3 regions of the Kitasatospora sp. NPDC048545 genome follow, and region 2 is predicted to be linked to each of the others. Evidence: riboswitches for the same ligand, from Rfam matches in the RefSeq annotation. Region 2 holds a riboswitch; each other region holds the start of a gene.
What was found. A riboswitch is a leader RNA that binds a small molecule or an ion and turns the genes downstream of it on or off. The one in region 2 is predicted to bind S-adenosylmethionine.
Positions count from the first base shown of each region.

Region 1: it holds a riboswitch for S-adenosylmethionine, as region 2 does, so the genes downstream of both, AB0D10_RS30330 (aminotransferase class V-fold PLP-dependent enzyme) here and thrC (threonine synthase) in region 2, are expected to answer to the same signal.
Region 3: it holds a riboswitch for S-adenosylmethionine, as region 2 does, so the genes downstream of both, AB0D10_RS16610 (IclR family transcriptional regulator) here and thrC (threonine synthase) in region 2, are expected to answer to the same signal.

Region 1 is NZ_JBEZIQ010000038.1:47,325-53,130, forward strand. Features, by position in the region: gene AB0D10_RS30305 (Rieske 2Fe-2S domain-containing protein) at 1-651, opposite strand, end outside; gene AB0D10_RS30310 (c-type cytochrome) at 660-1,469, opposite strand; gene AB0D10_RS30315 (heme-copper oxidase subunit III) at 1,657-2,277, opposite strand; gene AB0D10_RS30320 (hypothetical protein) at 2,673-3,098, shown strand; gene trpD (anthranilate phosphoribosyltransferase) at 3,218-4,294, shown strand; SAM riboswitch class IV at 4,430-4,548, shown strand; gene AB0D10_RS30330 (aminotransferase class V-fold PLP-dependent enzyme) at 4,600-5,806, shown strand, end outside.
Region 2 is NZ_JBEZIQ010000017.1:150,189-155,994, forward strand. Features, by position in the region: gene groL (chaperonin GroEL) at 1-1,422, opposite strand, end outside; gene AB0D10_RS18500 (cold-shock protein) at 1,785-1,988, opposite strand; gene AB0D10_RS18505 (MoaD/ThiS family protein) at 2,529-2,807, opposite strand; gene thrC (threonine synthase) at 2,876-4,156, opposite strand; SAM riboswitch class I at 4,173-4,309, opposite strand; gene AB0D10_RS18515 (glucosyl-3-phosphoglycerate synthase) at 4,481-5,488, shown strand; gene AB0D10_RS18520 (trehalose-6-phosphate synthase) at 5,527-5,806, shown strand, end outside.
Region 3 is NZ_JBEZIQ010000015.1:23,214-29,019, forward strand. Features, by position in the region: partial or broken gene AB0D10_RS16600 (SDR family NAD(P)-dependent oxidoreductase) at 1-56, shown strand, start outside; gene AB0D10_RS16605 (transcriptional regulator) at 121-981, opposite strand; SAM riboswitch class I at 1,215-1,357, shown strand; gene AB0D10_RS16610 (IclR family transcriptional regulator) at 1,555-2,268, shown strand; gene AB0D10_RS16615 (threonine/serine exporter family protein) at 2,391-3,644, opposite strand; gene AB0D10_RS16620 (helix-turn-helix domain-containing protein) at 4,106-5,404, shown strand; gene AB0D10_RS16625 (cobalamin-dependent protein) at 5,740-5,806, shown strand, end outside.

The DNA.
Region 1 (5,806 bases), on a different contig from region 2:
GGAGATGTCCTCGGGCTTCATCGGCAGCATGGTGTTCATGTTGATGAGAGCCAGCGGCTTGGCCTCCGTCGCCTCCTTCCAGCCGGTCTCCTGGAGCTTGTTCTCCGGGAGCGGGCCGAGGTCGCGGAGCAGGACCACGCCGGAGAGCGGGACCAGCGCCATCGAACCGATGAGGGTGTTGCGGATCATCTTGCGGCGGCCGAAGCCGGACTCGGCGGCGCCGGTCTTGAACTGCTCGATGACGTCCGCGCGGACCTCGTCGTCGGCCTCGATCGGGTGACGCTCGGCCGGCAGCTCGACGTCCGACATCAGGGTGCGGGCCCAGTGGACCGCGCCCGCGCCGATCATGAAGAGCGCGACGCCGAGGGTCAGGCCCAGCGCGAAGTTCAGCGCGCTGACGTTACCCAGCGGGAAGATGTAGACGATCTTGTCCGGGTCGATGGTCACGTACGAGGCGATGAAGCCGACGGTGGCGAGCATCGAGATCACGAACATCAGCGAGACCTGGCGCTCGGCGCGCTGGGCGGCCCGCTCGTCGATGTCGGTGCGACGGGGCTCGTGGGCCGGCAGGCCCGGGTCGGCGAAGGGGTTGCCGTGCTCGGCGACCTCGCCGGCGGAGCCGTGCGACTCCGGGAGGTTCTCTTCTGACATGTCGTGGCTCATGACTTCTTGGCCTTGGTGGTGTGGGCGGCGACCCAGATCGCGACCGCGATGAGCGTGCCAAGACCGAAGATCCAGCCGAACAGGCCCTCGGTCACCGGACCGAGGCTGCCGAGCGTGAGACCACCGGGGTTGGGCTCTTCGCTGGTGGTGTGGCGGACGAAGGCCACGATCTGCTTCTTCTGCTCCTCGGGCATGGTGCCGTCCGGGAACGACGGCATGTTCTGCGGGCCGGTCTGCATGGCCTCGTAGATGTGCTTCGCGTCCACGCCCTCCAGCGACGGGGCGTACTTGCCCTTGGTCAGGGCACCGCCCTGGCCGGCGAAGTTGTGGCACTGGGCGCAGTTGGTGCGGAACAGCTCGCCACCCTTGGAGATGTCCTCCGGGTTGGTCGAGGTGTACTGCTCCTCCTTCGGGGTCACCGGGCCGGGACCGAGGGAGGCGACGAAGGCGGCGAGCTGGTCGATCTCGGCCTGCGTGTAGATGTTCTTCTTGCGCGGGACCTGGGCGCCGGGCTGCTGGGCCGGCATGCGGCCGGTGCCGACCTGGAAGTCGACAGCGGCGGAGCCGACGCCGACCAGGCTCGGACCGTCACTGCCGCCCTGGCCGTTCAGGCCGTGGCAGGAGGAGCAACCGACGGCGAAGAGCTTCTTGCCCTCATCGATCGCGAGCGACTGCGCGGCGACGTCGGCCTGCGCCTTGTCGGCGGGAGCGAACGCGGCGTACAGCCCCCCGGTTGCCGCCAGGGCGAGAAGTAGGACGACCAGCGCCGCCAATGGGTGGCGCCGTCGTGCGGAGAGCTTTTTCACGGAATAACCCCGGTGTCAGGATCTGGTCGACTGGTGGGTGCACCCGGCGGCCGGTCTGGCCGGCACGAGGCTGCCTGTCTAGGGCTGCGCGCGCGGTCGGTCGGTGGGAGCGTCGGCACCGGCAGAAGCGGCCCGTCGCCGGTGAGGGCGGGGGCCGCAGCCGGTGGCCAGCGACCTGATCAGCTGGTTACTTGATCAGGTAGATGGTCGCGAACAGGCCGATCCACACGACGTCGACGAAGTGCCAGTAGTACGACACGACGATCGCGGCGGTGGCCTGCTCGTGCGTGAAGCGCTTGGCTGCGTACGTCCGTCCCAGGACCAGCAGGAAGGCGATCAGACCACCCGTCACGTGCAGGCCGTGGAAGCCGGTGGTCAGGTAGAACACCGTGCCGTACGGGTCGGAGGACAGCGACAGGCCGTCCTTCTTGACCAGCTCGGTGTACTCGTAGACCTGGCCGCCGATGAAGACCGCGCCCATCATGAACGTGATGATGAACCACATGCGGAGCTTCTTCACGTCACCGCGTTCGGCGGCGAACACGCCGAGCTGGCAGGTGAGCGAGGAGAGCACCAGGACGGTGGTGTTGACCGAGGAGAACGCCACGTTGAGGGCGTGGGCCTTCTCGGTCCAGAACTCGGCCCCCTTGACGGAGCGGAGCGTGAAGTACATCGCGAAGAGGGCCGCGAAGAACATCAACTCGGAACTGAGCCAGACGATCGTTCCGACGCTGACCATGTTCGGCCGGTTGACCGATCCGTGCGCGTGCCCGGTTTCTACTGCTGTTGCTGTCGCCACGACGGACATTATGTCGGTCCCTTATTCCGTCTTCACGCCGGGGGGTGTCCCTCGGAGTGTCCGGTGCGTGCGGTATGCCCGCTTGGGGGCCGGTGGGGTGCCCGGATGGGGGCTGAGCAGCGGCGTGTCCCTTTTCTGACGGTTCCTCGGAGCGACCTGCGACCCCGTTGCCCGGCGCGTCGTTGCACGGTCGGAGCAGCCGCGGGAGGTAGGGGGAGCGGCCCGGGTCGGCCGTACGGGTGGACCGGGCGGGTCAGGGTGACGCGCCGTCCTCCGGGCGGGTGAGCCCAGGGCGCGGCGGCTTGAGGAGGAACGTGCGCGAGGGGCACTCGGCGGAGGGTGATCGGGAGTAGCATCCGGATCAGGCGAACGTGGTCCGGATCACACTTGAGGGAGCAGGGCCCATGGCGTACACGACCGATGAGACGCTCACCGTTCTCGTCTACAGCGACGACCGCAACACCCGCGAGCAGGTGCTGACGGCGCTCGGCCGTCGGCCCGCCGAGGATCTTCCCGAGCTGTCCTACCTGGAGTGCGCGACCACCCCCGCGGTGCTCAAGGCACTGGAGAAGGGCGGCGTGGACCTCTGCGTGCTGGACGGCGAGGCCGTCCCGGCCGGCGGGCTGGGGCTCGGGCGGCAGTTGAAGGACGAGATCTACGGCTGCCCGCCGGTGCTGGTGCTGATCGGCCGGCCGCAGGACTCCTGGCTCGCCGCCTGGAGCCGCGCCGACGCCGCGATCTCCCACCCGGTGGACCCGGTGGCGCTGGCCGAGGCGGTCGCCACCCTGCTGCGGGCGCGGCTGGCGAAGCGGGCTCCGGCCGCTCGTTGAGCGGTCCCGTCTCAGTAGTAGAGAAGAGGGGGCCATCGGCGCCCAGCCGCTCGATAGGCTGGCTCCATCCGTACGGACGTCCCCCGGAGCGGGGGAACCGACAACAGCTGGAGTCAGCCATGGTGAACGTGAACCCTGCGAACGGCGGTAGCGACCCCGCGCAGGTGGTCCGCTCCTGGCCGGACCTCCTGTCGGCGCTGTTGAAGGGGGAGGACCTCGACCGCTCCTCCACCGCGTGGGCGATGGACCGGATCATGAGCGGCGAGGCGTCCCCCGCCCAGGTGGCCGGCTTCATGATCGCCCTGCGGGCCAAGGGCGAGACGGTCGACGAGGTCAGTGGTCTGGTGGACGCGATGTACGCGCACGCCGAGCCGCTGGACGTCCCCGGCCCCGCGGTGGACATCGTCGGCACCGGCGGCGACCGCGCGAAGACCGTCAACATCTCCACGATGTCGGCGATCGTCGCGGCGGCGGCCGGCGCCAGGGTGGTCAAGCACGGCAACCGGGCCGCCTCCTCGTCGACCGGGTCCTCGGACGTGCTGGAGAAGCTCGGCGTGGCGCTGGACCTCCCCGCCCGGCGGATCGCCGAAGTGGTCGAGGAGGTCGGCCTCACCTTCTGCTTCGCGGCGAAGTTCCACCCCTCGATGCGGCACGCCGCCACCGCCCGGCGCGACCTCGGGGTGCCGACCGCCTTCAACATCCTCGGCCCGCTGACCAACCCGGCCAAGGTCACCTCGCACGCCGTGGGCTGCTTCGACACCCGGCTCGCCGGGCTGATCGCCGGGGTGCTCGCCCGGCGCGGTTCGACCGCGCTGGTCTTCCGCGGCGACGACGGACTGGACGAGCTGACCATCACCACCACCTCGCGGGTGTGGGTGGTGCGCGACGGAGTGGTCACCGAGACCTCCTTCGACCCGCGCGAGGTCGGCATCGAGCTGGTCGGCATCGAGACGCTGCGCGGCGGGGACCCGGCGTTCAACGCCGAGGTCGCGCGCCGGCTGCTGGCGGGGGAGCGCGGGCCGGTGCGGGACGCCGTCCTGCTGAACACGGCGGCGGCGCTGGTCGCGCTCGACCTGGGCGACGCGCCGCTGGCGGAGCAGCTCGCGGCGGGCATGGCGCGGGCCGCGGAGGCCATCGACTCGGGTGCGGCGCAGGAGCTGCTGCGGCGCTGGTCGGAGGCCACCAGCCGGAGCTGAAGCGGTGGTCGGGAGCCCGTGCCGGTGCGCCGGCACGGGCTCCCGGCGTCCGCGGAGGCGGGAGGGCGCGTGCGCTGTCCGGATGGTGGATACCCGTTTGACCGCCCGCTGGACGCGACCCTAGAGTCGACGGCAGGTCATGAGTGACAGCGTCAAGCCCCAGCTTGCTGTCCGGCAACCCTCCGTCCGTGGCGGGGTGCCCTGGGTGAGGACCGGGTCGCCACGGCACACCGTCCGTGCGGCAAGCGCGGACGCCCGACGACTAGCACTCCCGGGGTCCCCATACCCCGAAGGAGTGCATCCTCATGTCCCTCGCCACCGAAACCTGCGCCCCCCTCGCCGTCCTCGGCGCCGACGTCCAGGTCCCGCTCGCCAGCGGTGAGAAGGTCGGCTACGCGGCGCTCGACTACGCGGCCAGCGCCCCGGCGCTCCAGCGGGTGTGGGACGACGTCGCCGCCTACGCGCCGTACTACGGCAGCGTGCACCGCGGGGCCGGCTACCTCTCGCAGCTGTCCACCGACCTCTTCGAGCAGAGCCGCCGCACCGTCGCCGGGTTCCTCGACCTGCGCGAGGGCGACCAGGTGGTCTTCACCCGGGCCACCACCGACTCGCTCAACCTGCTGGCCTCCGCGGTTCCGGCCGGCACCCGGGTGTTCGCCTTCGAGACCGAGCACCACGCCTCGTTGCTGCCCTGGGCGCACGCCGGACTGGATGTCACCTACCTGCGCGCGCCGCGCTCGCGGGCCGGGGCGGTGGCCGCCCTGGACGCCGCCCTCGCCCAGGCCCCCGAAGGCCCGAAGCTGCTCTGCGTCACCGGTGCCTCCAACGTGACCGGCGAGCTGTGGCCGGTCGCCGAACTGACCCGGACCGCGCACCGGCACGGCGCCCGGGTGGTGCTGGACGCCGCCCAGCTGGCCCCGCACCACCGGGTCTCGGTGCGCGAGCTGGACGTCGACTGGATCGCCTTCTCCGGCCACAAGCTCTACGCGCCGTTCGGCGCCGGGGTGCTGGCCGGCCGGGCGGACTGGCTGGACGCGGCCGAGCCGTACCTGGCCGGCGGCGGCGCGACCCGGACGGTGGCCCGGGAGACGGACGGCTCGGTGGCCGTGGAGTGGCACACCGGCCCGGCCCGGCACGAGGCCGGTTCGCCGAACGTCATCGGCGCCTACGCGATCGCCTCGGCCTGCCGCGCACTGAGCGAGGCCGGCTTCGACGCGCTGGAGGCCCGCGAGCGGCAGCTGGTCGACCGGCTGACGGCCGGGCTGGCGGAGATCCCCGAGGTCAGGGTGCTGAACCTGTTCGGCGCCGGCTCGGCGCGGGTGGGCGTGCTGTCCTTCGTCGTCCGGGACTGGAACAGCTCGCACTTCTCGGCCGCGCTGTCCGCCGAGTACGGCATCGGCGTGCGCGACGGCCTGTTCTGCGCCCACCCGCTGGTGCGCACCCTGCTCGGGGACGAGGACGTCGCGCCCGGTCCGGTCTCCGAGTGTGGTGCGCCGGAGCCCTCGCTGCCGG
Region 2 (5,806 bases):
GCCGTGACCGGCGGGGAGGTTGCGAACCTTCTCCACCACGACGCCACCCTCCAGGCCGGCGTTGGTCGCGATCTGCTTGATCGGGGCCTCCAGCGCGACCTTGACGATGTTGGCACCGGTGGCCTCGTCGCCCTCCAGCTCCAGCTTGTCGAAGGCGACACCGGCCTGCAGCAGGGCGACGCCACCACCGGCGACGATGCCCTCCTCGACGGCGGCCTTGGCGTTGCGGACGGCGTCCTCGATGCGGTGCTTGCGCTCCTTGAGCTCCACCTCGGTGGCCGCGCCGGCCTTGATGACGGCCACGCCGCCGGCCAGCTTGGCGAGGCGCTCCTGGAGCTTCTCGCGGTCGTAGTCCGAGTCGCTGTTCTCGATCTCGGCGCGGATCTGGTTCACGCGGCCGGCGACCTGGTCGCTCTCGCCGCCACCGTCGACGATGGTGGTCTCGTCCTTGGTGATGACCACCTTGCGGGCGGTGCCCAGCAGGTCGATGCCGGCGTTCTCCAGCTTGAGGCCGACCTCCTCGGAGATGACCGTGCCACCGGTGAGGATGGCGATGTCGCCGAGCATGGCCTTGCGGCGGTCGCCGAAGCCCGGGGCCTTGACGGCGACGGACTTGAAGGTGCCGCGGATCTTGTTCACGACCAGGGTCGACAGGGCCTCGCCCTCGACGTCCTCGGCGATGATGACGAGCGGCTTGCCGCTCTGCATGACCTTCTCCAGCAGCGGCAGGAGGTCCTTGACCGAGCCGATCTTGGAGTTGGCGATGAGGATGTAGGGGTCCTCGAAGGTCGCCTCCATCCGCTCCAGGTCGGTGGCGAAGTAGGCCGAGATGTAGCCCTTGTCGAAGCGCATGCCCTCGGTGAGCTCAAGCTCCAGACCGAAGGTGTTGCTCTCCTCGACGGTGATGACGCCTTCCTTGCCGACCTTGTCCATGGCCTCGGCGATGAGCTCGCCGATCTGGGTGTCAGCGGCGGAGATGGAGGCGGTGGAGGCGATCTGCTCCTTGGTCTCCACGTCCTTGGCCTGGGCCAGCAGCTGGTCCGAGACGGCGGCGACGGCCTTCTCGATGCCGCGCTTCAGGGCCATCGGGTTGGCGCCGGCGGCGACGTTGCGCAGACCCTCGCGAACCAGGGCCTGGGCGAGCACGGTGGCGGTGGTGGTGCCGTCACCCGCGACGTCGTCCGTCTTCTTGGCGACCTCCTTGACGAGCTCCGCGCCGATCTTCTCGTACGGGTCCTCGAGCTCGATCTCCTTGGCGATGGAGACACCGTCGTTGGTGATCGTGGGGGCGCCCCACTTCTTCTCCAGCACGACGTTGCGGCCCTTGGGGCCGAGCGTGACCTTCACCGCGTCGGCGAGCTGGTTCATGCCACGCTCAAGGCCGCGGCGAGCTTCCTCATCAAAGGCGATGATCTTGGCCATCAGAAGTGGTCCTCCGGGACACGGTCGACTGCTCGGACCAAGGGGTGCCCGCGACGGACGGCCCTGGTGTGCGGGGGTCTTTTCCCCTACCGCTCCCGGGGGCCTCACCGACCCGGTCCGCTGTCACTCTCACGCTGTGAGTGCTAACGCCAATGATTAGCACTCCGGGTGGTCGAGTGCAAGCCCCGCCGCCGACCCGCGAGCCGCCACGGAGCCCGCCCCGGGGCCGTCCGGGAACGGCCGGAAACGCCGGGAACACCCGGGAACGCCGACGGGCCCGCACGACGCGTGTCGTGCGGGCCCGTCGAGAAGCGAGTGGTCACCAGCCCTGGGCCGGGCCGAGCTCCTGGAGTCGGAAGGGGTCAGACCGCCGCGCGAACCATGTCCGCCTGCGGGCCCTTCTGTCCCTGGGAAATCTCGAACTCGACCCGCTGGCCCTCCTCGAGGGTGCGGTAGCCGTCCATCTGGATCGCGCTGTAGTGGACGAAGACGTCCGCACCACCGTCGACCGCGATGAAGCCGTAGCCCTTCTCCGCGTTGAACCACTTGACGGTGCCCTGAGCCATTCCGAACTCCCCTAGTGCTGTGCTGGCCCTTCACGTGCCCGCAGGTCGCGGGCCCGGGTTGGTTTGAAGGCCGGCCCGGGGAACCCCCCCTGGGCGCAGCCGTGCACGCCGCAGCCCTCCGCGCGGGGCGCCGAACGGCGTCCGGTGAGCGGGTGACTGCGTCGACCGCCGCTGAATGTATCCGGACCGACGCCCTCTGCAACAGGGTCAGCCGCCGGTAATTCCACTGCCCGATCAAGGGACAGGACGGGCCGAATCGGAAAAATATCGGCATTTCACGCCGGACATAGCGGACGAATTACCCAAATCCCCGCGGTAATTCTGACATCGGCCTGACATGATTGCCGGGCCGGTCTCACCGGCCGGACGCGCCCGGGCTGAACAGCGCGGGCGGTCGAGAGGGAACCCCTGTTCCCAACCGAGCGACACTCTACTCCGACTCGACTCGGAAAGATTCCAGCCGGAATGCAACCGGCCACCCGTGCGTACGGAGAACGGAATTCCGTACGCACGGGCGGCCGAATGGCGGGAAGTCGCGGCTCAGCAGCCGCCGGCCACCGCCGGAATGATCGAGACGCCGGCGCCGTCCTTGATCTCGGTCGCCAGGCCCTCGGCGAAGCGCACGTCGTCGTCGTTCACGTAGACGTTGACGAAGCGGCGCAGCTTGCCGGTGTCGTCCAGCAGGCGGGCGGCGATGCCCGCGTGGTTCTTCTCCAGGTCGGCGATGACCTCGGCCAGGGTCGCGCCCTCGGCGGTCACCTCGGCGGCGCCGCCGGTGTAGGTGCGCAGGATGGTGGGGATGCGGACGTTGGCGCTCATGGCTCTCCTAGCGGGGTGGGGCCTTGCGGGGCGAGGCCCCCGGGTGGCGGGGCCGGGACGGGGGAGGTTCAGGCGGACACCAGGCCGGCGGCGCGGAAGGAGTCCAGCGTCGGGCGGATGACGGCGGTCATCCCGGCGTCGGAGACGGCGTCCAGGGTCTTCAGGCCGTCGCCGGTGTTGATCGCGACGGTCTCCTTGGCCGGATCCAGCTGCCCGGTCTCGACCAGCTTCTTCAGCACGCCGACGGTCACCCCGCCCGCGGTCTCGGCGAAGATGCCCTCCGTCCGCGCCAGCAGCCGGATCGCCGCCACGACCTCGGCGTCCGTGACGTCCTCGACCGCGCCGCCCGTGCGGCGGGCGATGTCCAGCACGTACGGGCCGTCGGCCGGGTTGCCGATCGCCAGCGACTTGGCGATGGTGTCCGGCTTGACCGGTCGGATCACGTCCCGGCCGGCCTTGAAGGCGGCCGACACCGGCGAGCAGCCCTCCGCCTGGGCGCCGAAGACCCGGTACGGCCGGTCCTCGACCAGGCCGAGCTTGATCAGCTCCTGCAGCCCCTTGTCGATCTTCGTCAACTGCGAGCCCGAGGCGATCGGGATCACGATCTGCTCCGGCAGCCGCCAGCCGAGCTGCTCGCAGATCTCGTACGCCAGCGTCTTGGAACCCTCGCCGTAGTACGGCCGCAGGTTGACGTTGACGAAGCCCCAGCCCTCCCCGGCCGGGTCGCCGATCAACTCCGAGCAGAAGCGGTTCACGTCGTCGTAGTTGCCCTCGATGCCGATCAGCTCGCCGCCGTACACCCCGGCCATGACGACCTTGCCCTGCTCCAGGTCGTGCGGGATGAACACGCAGGACCGGAACCCGGCCCGGGCGGCCGCCGCGCCCACCGCGCCGGCCAGGTTGCCGGTGGAGGAGCAGGACAGCGTGGTGTAGCCGAACGCCCGCGCCGCCTCGATGGCGCACGCCACCACGCGGTCCTTGAACGAGTGCGTCGGGTTCCCGGAGTCGTCCTTGATGTGCAGCTGAGCGGTGAAGCCGAGCTCCCGGCCCAGGTTGTCCGCCTTCACCAGCGGGGTCCAGCCCGGGTTCAGGTTCGGCTTGGACGCCACGTCGGCCGGCACCGGCAGCAGCGGCGCGTAGCGCCAGACGGACGTCGGACCGGCCTCGATCCGCTTGCGCAGCTCCTCCGCACCCTCGCTGCCGAACTCGTAGGCGATCTCCAGCGGGCCGAAGCACTCCAGGCACGCGAAGCTGGGGCCGAGCGGGAAGCGGGTGCCGCACTCGCGACAGGACAGCGCGGCGGCCGGGCCGAGGTCCACGGAAACAGGTGCGACAGTGTCGATAGCCATGATGGCGAGGCCTCTCTCCTCATCTTCCCCGTAGCGCGGTCGCGCCACAGGCCGGAATTGGCACCTGTCCCGCCGGGGCCTGTATGACGACAGCCGCGCGAGAAGGTTGCCGGGACGTCAACGGGCCGTTCCCTCAGTCCCTCTGGATGAGCTTGTGAAATTGTGGTGGCGCTCAGCGGTGACCCCGGCGTGCAAAGGTCCGACCGCTGTACGAAGACTGTATCCGAAGGCGTCAATCCTGAACGGGACCGTCCGCCACGCGAGATGACCCGTCCCACCCGACCCGCCGAGGAGACTTCCGTGCCCGCCGAACCGACTCCCGCACTGCTCCCGCAGGCGGCGTCCTGGCTGCGCCGCCGATCCTGGAGCGCGGCCGACCGGCCGGTCCACACCCTCCTCGCGGCCAAGGAGCGCACCGGGCGCACGGTCAGCGTGGTCCTCCCCGCCCTGGACGAGGAGGCCACCGTCGGCGACATCGTCCGCACCGTCCGCCGCGAACTGATGGAACGCCTCCCGCTCGTCGACGAACTCGTCGTGGTCGACTCCGGCTCCGTCGACGCCACCGCCGCCGTAGCCGCCGAGGCCGGCGCCCGGGTGGAGCACCGCGACGCCATCCTGCCCCGGCTGCCCGCCGCCCCCGGCAAGGGCGAGGTGCTCTGGCGGTCGCTGCTGGTCACCCGCGGCGACATCGTCTGCTTCGTGGACGCCGACCTGCGCGAGTTCGACCCGGCCTTCGTCTCCGGCATCGTCGGCCCCCTGCTGACCGACGAGTCCATCCACCTGGTCAAGGCCATGTACGACCGCCCGCTGGAGACGGAGTCCGGCGCTGTCGTCCCGGCCGGCGGCGGCCGCGTCACCGAACTCGTCGCCCGCCCCCTCCTCAACCTCCACTGGCCGGAGCTCGCCGGGTTCGTCCAGCCCCTCGGCGGCGAGTACGCGGCCCGCCGCTCACTGCTCGAACGGCTGCCCTTCCCGACCGGGTACGGCGTCGAACTCGGCCTGCTGGTGGACGCGTTGGAACTGGTCGGCCTGGACGCCCTGGCCCAGGTGGACGTCGGCGTCCGGCACCACCGCCACCAGGACGGCCAGGCCCTCGGCCGGATGGCCGCCACCATCTACCGCACCGCCCTCGAACGCCTCGACCGCGCCCACCGGCTCAAGGCCTCCGCCGACCTGGTCCACCCACAGCTCACCCAGTTCACCCGCGACCCGGACCCCCGCCCCCGGCCCCCGGCCGGGGACACCCCCATCTTCACCCCCCGCACCTACGAGATCACCGCCCTGGAACGCCCCCCGATGCACACCGTCCCCGAATACGCCACCCGGCACTGAGGGGTTTGCCACGCCGGAGCCCCGGCAACATCCCAACCATGGGCGATCTCACGACCGAACGTTCGAGTGCGACCGGCACCGCCCCCGTCCTGGTGGCCTCCAACCGGGGACCGGTGTCCTTCAGCACCGCCGACGACGGCACACTGACTCTGCGGCGCGGCGGCGGGGGGCTGGTGTCCGGCCTCTCCGCGATCGACGACCCGAACGCCGTCTGGGTCTGCGCGGCCCTCAACGCCGCGGACCGCAGAGCCGCCGCGCAGGCCCCCGACGGCCGCCTCGACCTGGCCGGCCACGACGTCGGCGGGCAGGCCGTCCGGA
Region 3 (5,806 bases), on a different contig from region 2:
CCGTGCACGCGGGTGCGGAGGAACTCGCCGCCGTCCGGGGCCTGTTGGGCGGGTGACGCCGACCGCGGGCGTCGGGCGCCGGGGTCCGTGGTTCGGTGTCGACTCCGGCCGCTGGGACAGCTAGCCCCGCTCGGCCGCGGGCGGGTCGAAGGCGCGGAAGAGCGAGAGGTCCGGTGCCTGCTCGCGGATCGCGGTCCACCGCTCCTGGAAGACGTGCCGCAGGCGGGCGGGCGGCCAGGGGGAGGGCCGCAGCTCCGGGGGGAGGAGCGGGTCTTGCTCCAGCGCGTGGCCGAACGCGTCGGCCAGGCGCAGCGCGGTGGCGACGAGGCCGGTGGAGCCGTGCGCGGCGCCGGTCGGGCCGTCGGCGGGGGCGCCCCGGCCGGCGTGGTCGAGGGCGTCGGCGAGCGGGCCGTACGCGGCGAGGGTGTCGGCCGCGGGCCACAGGCGTTCCGCGGTGGTGGCGGGGTCGGAGAATCCGGGGCCGGCGAGGCGGGTGGCCTCCGCGGTGATGAGGTAGGAGTCGACGGTGGACTGCGAGGTCTCGTCGGTCAGTTCCCGCAGGAGGTCGTGCGGGCTGACGTAGGTGCCGGGCGCGAGCGGGACGCCGCCGAGCCGGGTCAGCGCGGTGCGGAGCGCGTCGCGTTCGGCCCGGCGCTGCTCGGGGACGGAGAAGGCGTAGAGGCGCCAGAGTCCGTCCCAGGGGGCGAGTCCGGCGTCCTGCGCGTGGGCGAGGGCGATGAACCGGGCGTCCGCGTCGGTGCGGAGCCGGCCCGCATCGGTCAGGTGGAGACGGCCCTTGCGGCCCCGCCCTTCCTGGCGCAGCACACCCGCTGCCTCCAGGCGGCGGACGGCCAGCCGCACCGGCTGGTCCGCGAGGCCGGCCGCCGCGGCGACGTCGTAGACGTAGTCGAGCGAGGCGGTGCCCCGGGGGTCGAAGCAGGCTTCGACGACCGTGCGCGGCGCGGGCTTGTACTCGGGCACGGGAGTCCTCGGTTCGTGACGGCGTGTCCCCCGGGCGGGGGCGTGCGGCCACTGTGCCACACGGGGGTGGGCGCCCCTCCGGACCGCTGGCGGGGCGGCCGCGCGGGGTGCGGCGGCCGGGCCGACGGGGCCGGCGCCCGCGCCGACGCCGGTGCGGGTGCCCGCCTTCCGTACGCGGTGGGGGAGGGGGGAGGTTTGGCGAGCGGCCCGGGGAATCTTGTATGGTTCCTGGCGAATCATCCAGAGGGGTGGAGGGACCGGCCCTACGAAGCCCCGGCAGCTCCCCGGTCGACCCGGCGTCCGAAGTACGCGCCGTGCCGTCCGGGATCAGTGCCAACTCCGGCCTGCCGCCACTGTGGCGCGGGAAAGATGAGGAGACACGGTGCTCTCTGTGCTGTCCTTCGCCCGGGCGCTTCCCGCCCCGGCCCTTTCGCGTACCCGTCTCGTGCCCGGCGCAGGCAATCGGCCGACTTCTCCGGCCCGTCCTCGCTGACCACCCCCCGCTCCCCGCGGGGAGCCTCCGTGAGCACGGCCCGCCCGCCGCTCACGGGATCTGAGACGGAGTACCCATCCATGCAGAACACGAGCGGTGTCGGCGTGCTCGACAAGATCACCTCGATCCTCGGCACCCTGGAGGCCGGTCCCACCACCCTGGCCGGACTCGTCGCCGCCACCGGACTGGCGCGGCCCACCGCCCACCGGCTGGCCGTGGCACTCGAACACCACCGCCTGGTCACCAGGGACATGCAGGGCCGGTTCGTCCTCGGCCCCCGGCTCGGCGAGCTGTCGTCCGCGGCGGGGGAGGACCGCCTGCTGGCCGCCGCCGGCTCGGTCCTCACCCACCTGCGGGACATCACCGGCGAGAGCGCCCAGCTCTACCGCCGGCAGGGCGAGATCCGGATCTGCGTGGCCGCCGCCGAACGCCTCTCCGGCCTGCGCGACACCGTTCCGGTGGGCATCACCTTCCCCATGAAGGTCGGCTCCGCCGCACAGGTCCTGCTCGCCTGGGAGGAACCCGAGCGGCTCCACCGCGGCCTGCAGGGTGCCCGGTTCACCGCCACCGCGCTCAGCGGCGTACGGCGCCGCGGCTGGGCGCAGTCCATCGGCGAACGCGAACTCGGCGTCGCCTCCGTCTCCGCGCCCGTCCGCGGACCGTCCGACCGGGTCGTGGCCGCTGTCTCCGTGTCCGGCCCGATCGAACGGCTCACCCGGCACCCGGGTGCGCAGCTCTCCCGGGCCGTCGTCGAGGCGGCCGACCGCCTCACCGAGGCCCTGCGCCATGCCTGACCGGGGCTCCCGGCCCCTTTTCGCGTCCGTCACGCCCGGCCGAACCGGGCCGCGCCGCGCCCCGGTTCGGCCCGGTCGGGACGCGGTTCGGGGCCCGGGTGCGGACCCGGTCCAGCCCCGTTTCAGCCCCGGGGTTGCAGCACGGCGAGGGAGGGGCGGGGGATGCGGCCGATGACCGAGCCGATCAGGGTGCCGATCGACACCCCGAACAGCGCCGACACGGCCGCCAGCACGGCCTGCGCCCCGTTGCCGACCTCGATCTGGGCGGTGTTCAGCAGGCCGAAGGAGCCCGGCACCACGATCCAGAACGCCGGGAGGTAGAGCACCTGCCAGAGCGGACCGCCCGGCAGCCAGTGCACCAGGGTGGCCGCGCACGCGGCGGAGACCGCCCCGGCCAGGCCGCCGATCGCCGCGCCGTGCGCCATCCCCACCGTCACCTGGACGGTGGCGCTCACCGCGATCACCACGACGATCCACGGGACGGCCGAGGGCGGGGTGTGGACGTTGACCACCAGCCCGGCCACCGCGATCGCCAGCCCCAGCCCGATCACCCACCAACTCGGCTTCGCCACCTGGACGTTCGCCAGCGCCGAGGCCGGCATGCCGGTCGCGGTCGCGGCCGCCACCAGCCCCGCGAGGAACAGCGTCAGCTGCACCGCGCCGGACACCAGCCGGGCCGAACCCGCACTGGCCGCACCCGCGGCGATCTCCGACAGTCCGGTGACCAGCAGCCCGCCCGGCAGCAGGATCGCCAGCGTGGCCACGATCGTCCGCAGCGGGCCGTCCAGCAGCGAGGCCCGCGCGAGCGTCAGGACCAGCAGGGACACCAGGAACCCGGCGGTGACGGGCAGCAGCGGCCGCAGGTACGGCATCCGCCGGGCGAGCACGGTCAGCCCCACCACGATCAGCGAGCCGAGCCCGGCCGCCAGCACGTTCGCCGCCGCCGGCTGCAGGAAGAGGCAGACGCCCACCCCGACCGGCAGCGCCCCGAGGTCCGCCACCCAGGTGGGCCAGTGGGCCGGCGCCCGCCGGATCCGGTCCAGTTCGGCCAGGGCCCGCGGCCCGTCGAGCTCACCGGCGCGCAGCCGGTGCACCAGGTGGAGGACGTCCGCCGTCTGCTCGAACCGCAGGGCGGCGCCCACCGGCTGGAACCTGGCGCCCTCGTCGGGGCCCAGGGCGACGAACAGCCCGTTGGTCAGGGCCGCGACCCGCACCTCCGGAGCGCCCGACGCCCGTCCCAGGCCGCGGAGTTCCTCCTCGACCTCGTGGACGGGAAGGCCGCCGCCCAGCAGGGCCTCGCCGAGGTCGAGCAGCAGACGGCAGAGCGGGTCGGGCGGGGCGCCGTCGCCCCGGACCGATGGAGACTTGGTGGACATGGCAGGTATCGTCCCATCCCGCCCGCTTCGGTCCGCGTGTGCCCCGGTCTGATCGGTTCCCGCCGGGTCGGTCCCTGTCGCCGGACCCCGGCCCCGCCCTGCTGCTGCCCCCGCCCGTGCCCGGCCGCCCGTACCCGCTGCCGTCGCCCCGGCTCGGGCGTCCCCGGCCGGGCCCCTGGTCGGTTGGACCCCTTCACGGGCGGTACCGGCGGTACTTCCGGCGGTCCGCCGAACGTGATGTGAGGCCCACGTGAAGGTCGCGGGTGGGGCCGGTGATCGGCCGTTGATCGGACGTAGACGCCGAGCCTGGAGCATCGGGAACCGGAGGGAACCGGTTCGGAGGCCACAGCCTGACCACCGGGGCCAGTACGGCCGGACCACGGGCCGCGCGGGCACCCAGTGCTGCTGCCGCCGGACCGGACCTCCGGCGAGAGTCCGAACCACGGAAGGGCAGACGAGGCATGGACAGCGGGCAGTCGGTGCAAGCGGTGAGGACGGCGGCGGGCTTCGGCGAGCAGCTGCGGGTACGGCGCGAGCGGATCGGGCTGACCCAGCAGTGCCTGGCCGATCACGCCACCCTGAGCGTGCGGGCCATCCGGGACATGGAGAGCGGCCGGGTGCGCCGGCCCCGCAATGAGACCGTCCGGCTGCTGGCGGACGCGCTGCGGCTGGAGGGCCGCAGCCGGACGGACTTCGAGGAGGCCGCCCGCCGGCACCCGCTCGCCGACGAACCGGCGACGGTGCCGGCACCGGCCGCGCCGCCGGTGGCGCGCGGGGCGATCGTCGGCCGCGAGATGGAGACCGAGGTCCTGGTCGACGCCTTCGCCGTGCACGGGGACCGGCTGGTCTCGCTGGTCGGCCTCGGCGGGGTGGGCAAGACCCGGCTCGCCCTGGAGGTCGCCCGCCGGGTGCACCTGGCCGCCCGCTGGTCGGTGCGCTGGGTGGACTGCGGCGTCGGCCCGCACCCCTGGCGCGGCCTGCCGGACGGCCTCGCCCGGGACATCGGCGACCGGCCCGCCCTGCTGGTGCTGGACGGCGCCGACAACGGGGTGGACGCCGGACAGCTGGACGCCCTGTTCCAACACTGCCCCGGGCTCCGGGTGCTGATCACCGCCCGCGAGGCCCGGCCGCTGCCCGGCGGCCAGGTCATCCCGCTCGCGCCACTGCCCGTCCCGGCCCCCGAACTCGACGCCGAACCGGAGGCGTTGGCGCAGGTCGGAGCCGTCCGGCTGCTGCTCTCGCACCTGAGCCGGCTGCGCCCCGGCTACACCCTGGAGCGCTCCGAGGCACCCGCCGTCGCCGAGCTCTGCCGCCACCTGGACGGCCTGCCGGGCGCGTTGGAGCGCGCGGCGGGCTGGGCGCTGGTGCAGTCCACCGGCCAGCTGGTCGCCCGGCTGGCGGCCGTCCCGTTCACACTGGCCGCACCGCCGCTGGTGTTCGGCGCGCGCGGTGACGTCCGCGACGAGGTGGAGCCGGCGATCCGACGGCTGACGGACCGCCAGCGTCAGCTGCTGGAGGTCCTCGTGGACGAACCGGGGGACTGGTCCGGGGAGGATGCGGTGGTCCGCACCGGCTGGGCGCTGCAGACCTGCCTGGCGACGGTGCACGAGTTGCTGTCGCGCGGGCTGATCCGCAGCGTGCCCGCCCGGGACGGCGTGCGGTTCACGGTGCTCAACCTGTGCCGACGCCTGGTCCGGGAGGAGCCGGGGCTCCGGCTGGCCCCGGCCGGGGACGTGCCGCTGCTCGCCGTCGCGGGCTGACGGCGCGGGCCGACCGGACGCCCGGTCGTGGGGTGGGGGCGCGGGCGCGGGGGTGCGGGGCGCGGGCGCGGGGGCGGTGGCGCGGCGCCGTGAGCCGACGGCGGGCCCCGGCGGGCCGTCGATTCTGCCGCATTGTGCCGCAGGAGCTGCCGCTTGCCCGGCCCGATCGTTCCTAACGTTCTCCGTGGGCCGGGCCGCCGCGGAACACGCGCCGGAATCCCCGGTCCGCCGGCCCGGGCGTCGGCGGAAATCCATCGACGATCTCTACCGATGAGGGCTGAGTTGTGCAGCACGGAAATGCCGAACCCGGCGGGCTGGACGTCGTCGTGACGACGATGGCCTCGGACTCGCACACCTGGAACCTGGTGTTCCTGCAACTCCTGCTGGAGGAGATGGGCCACC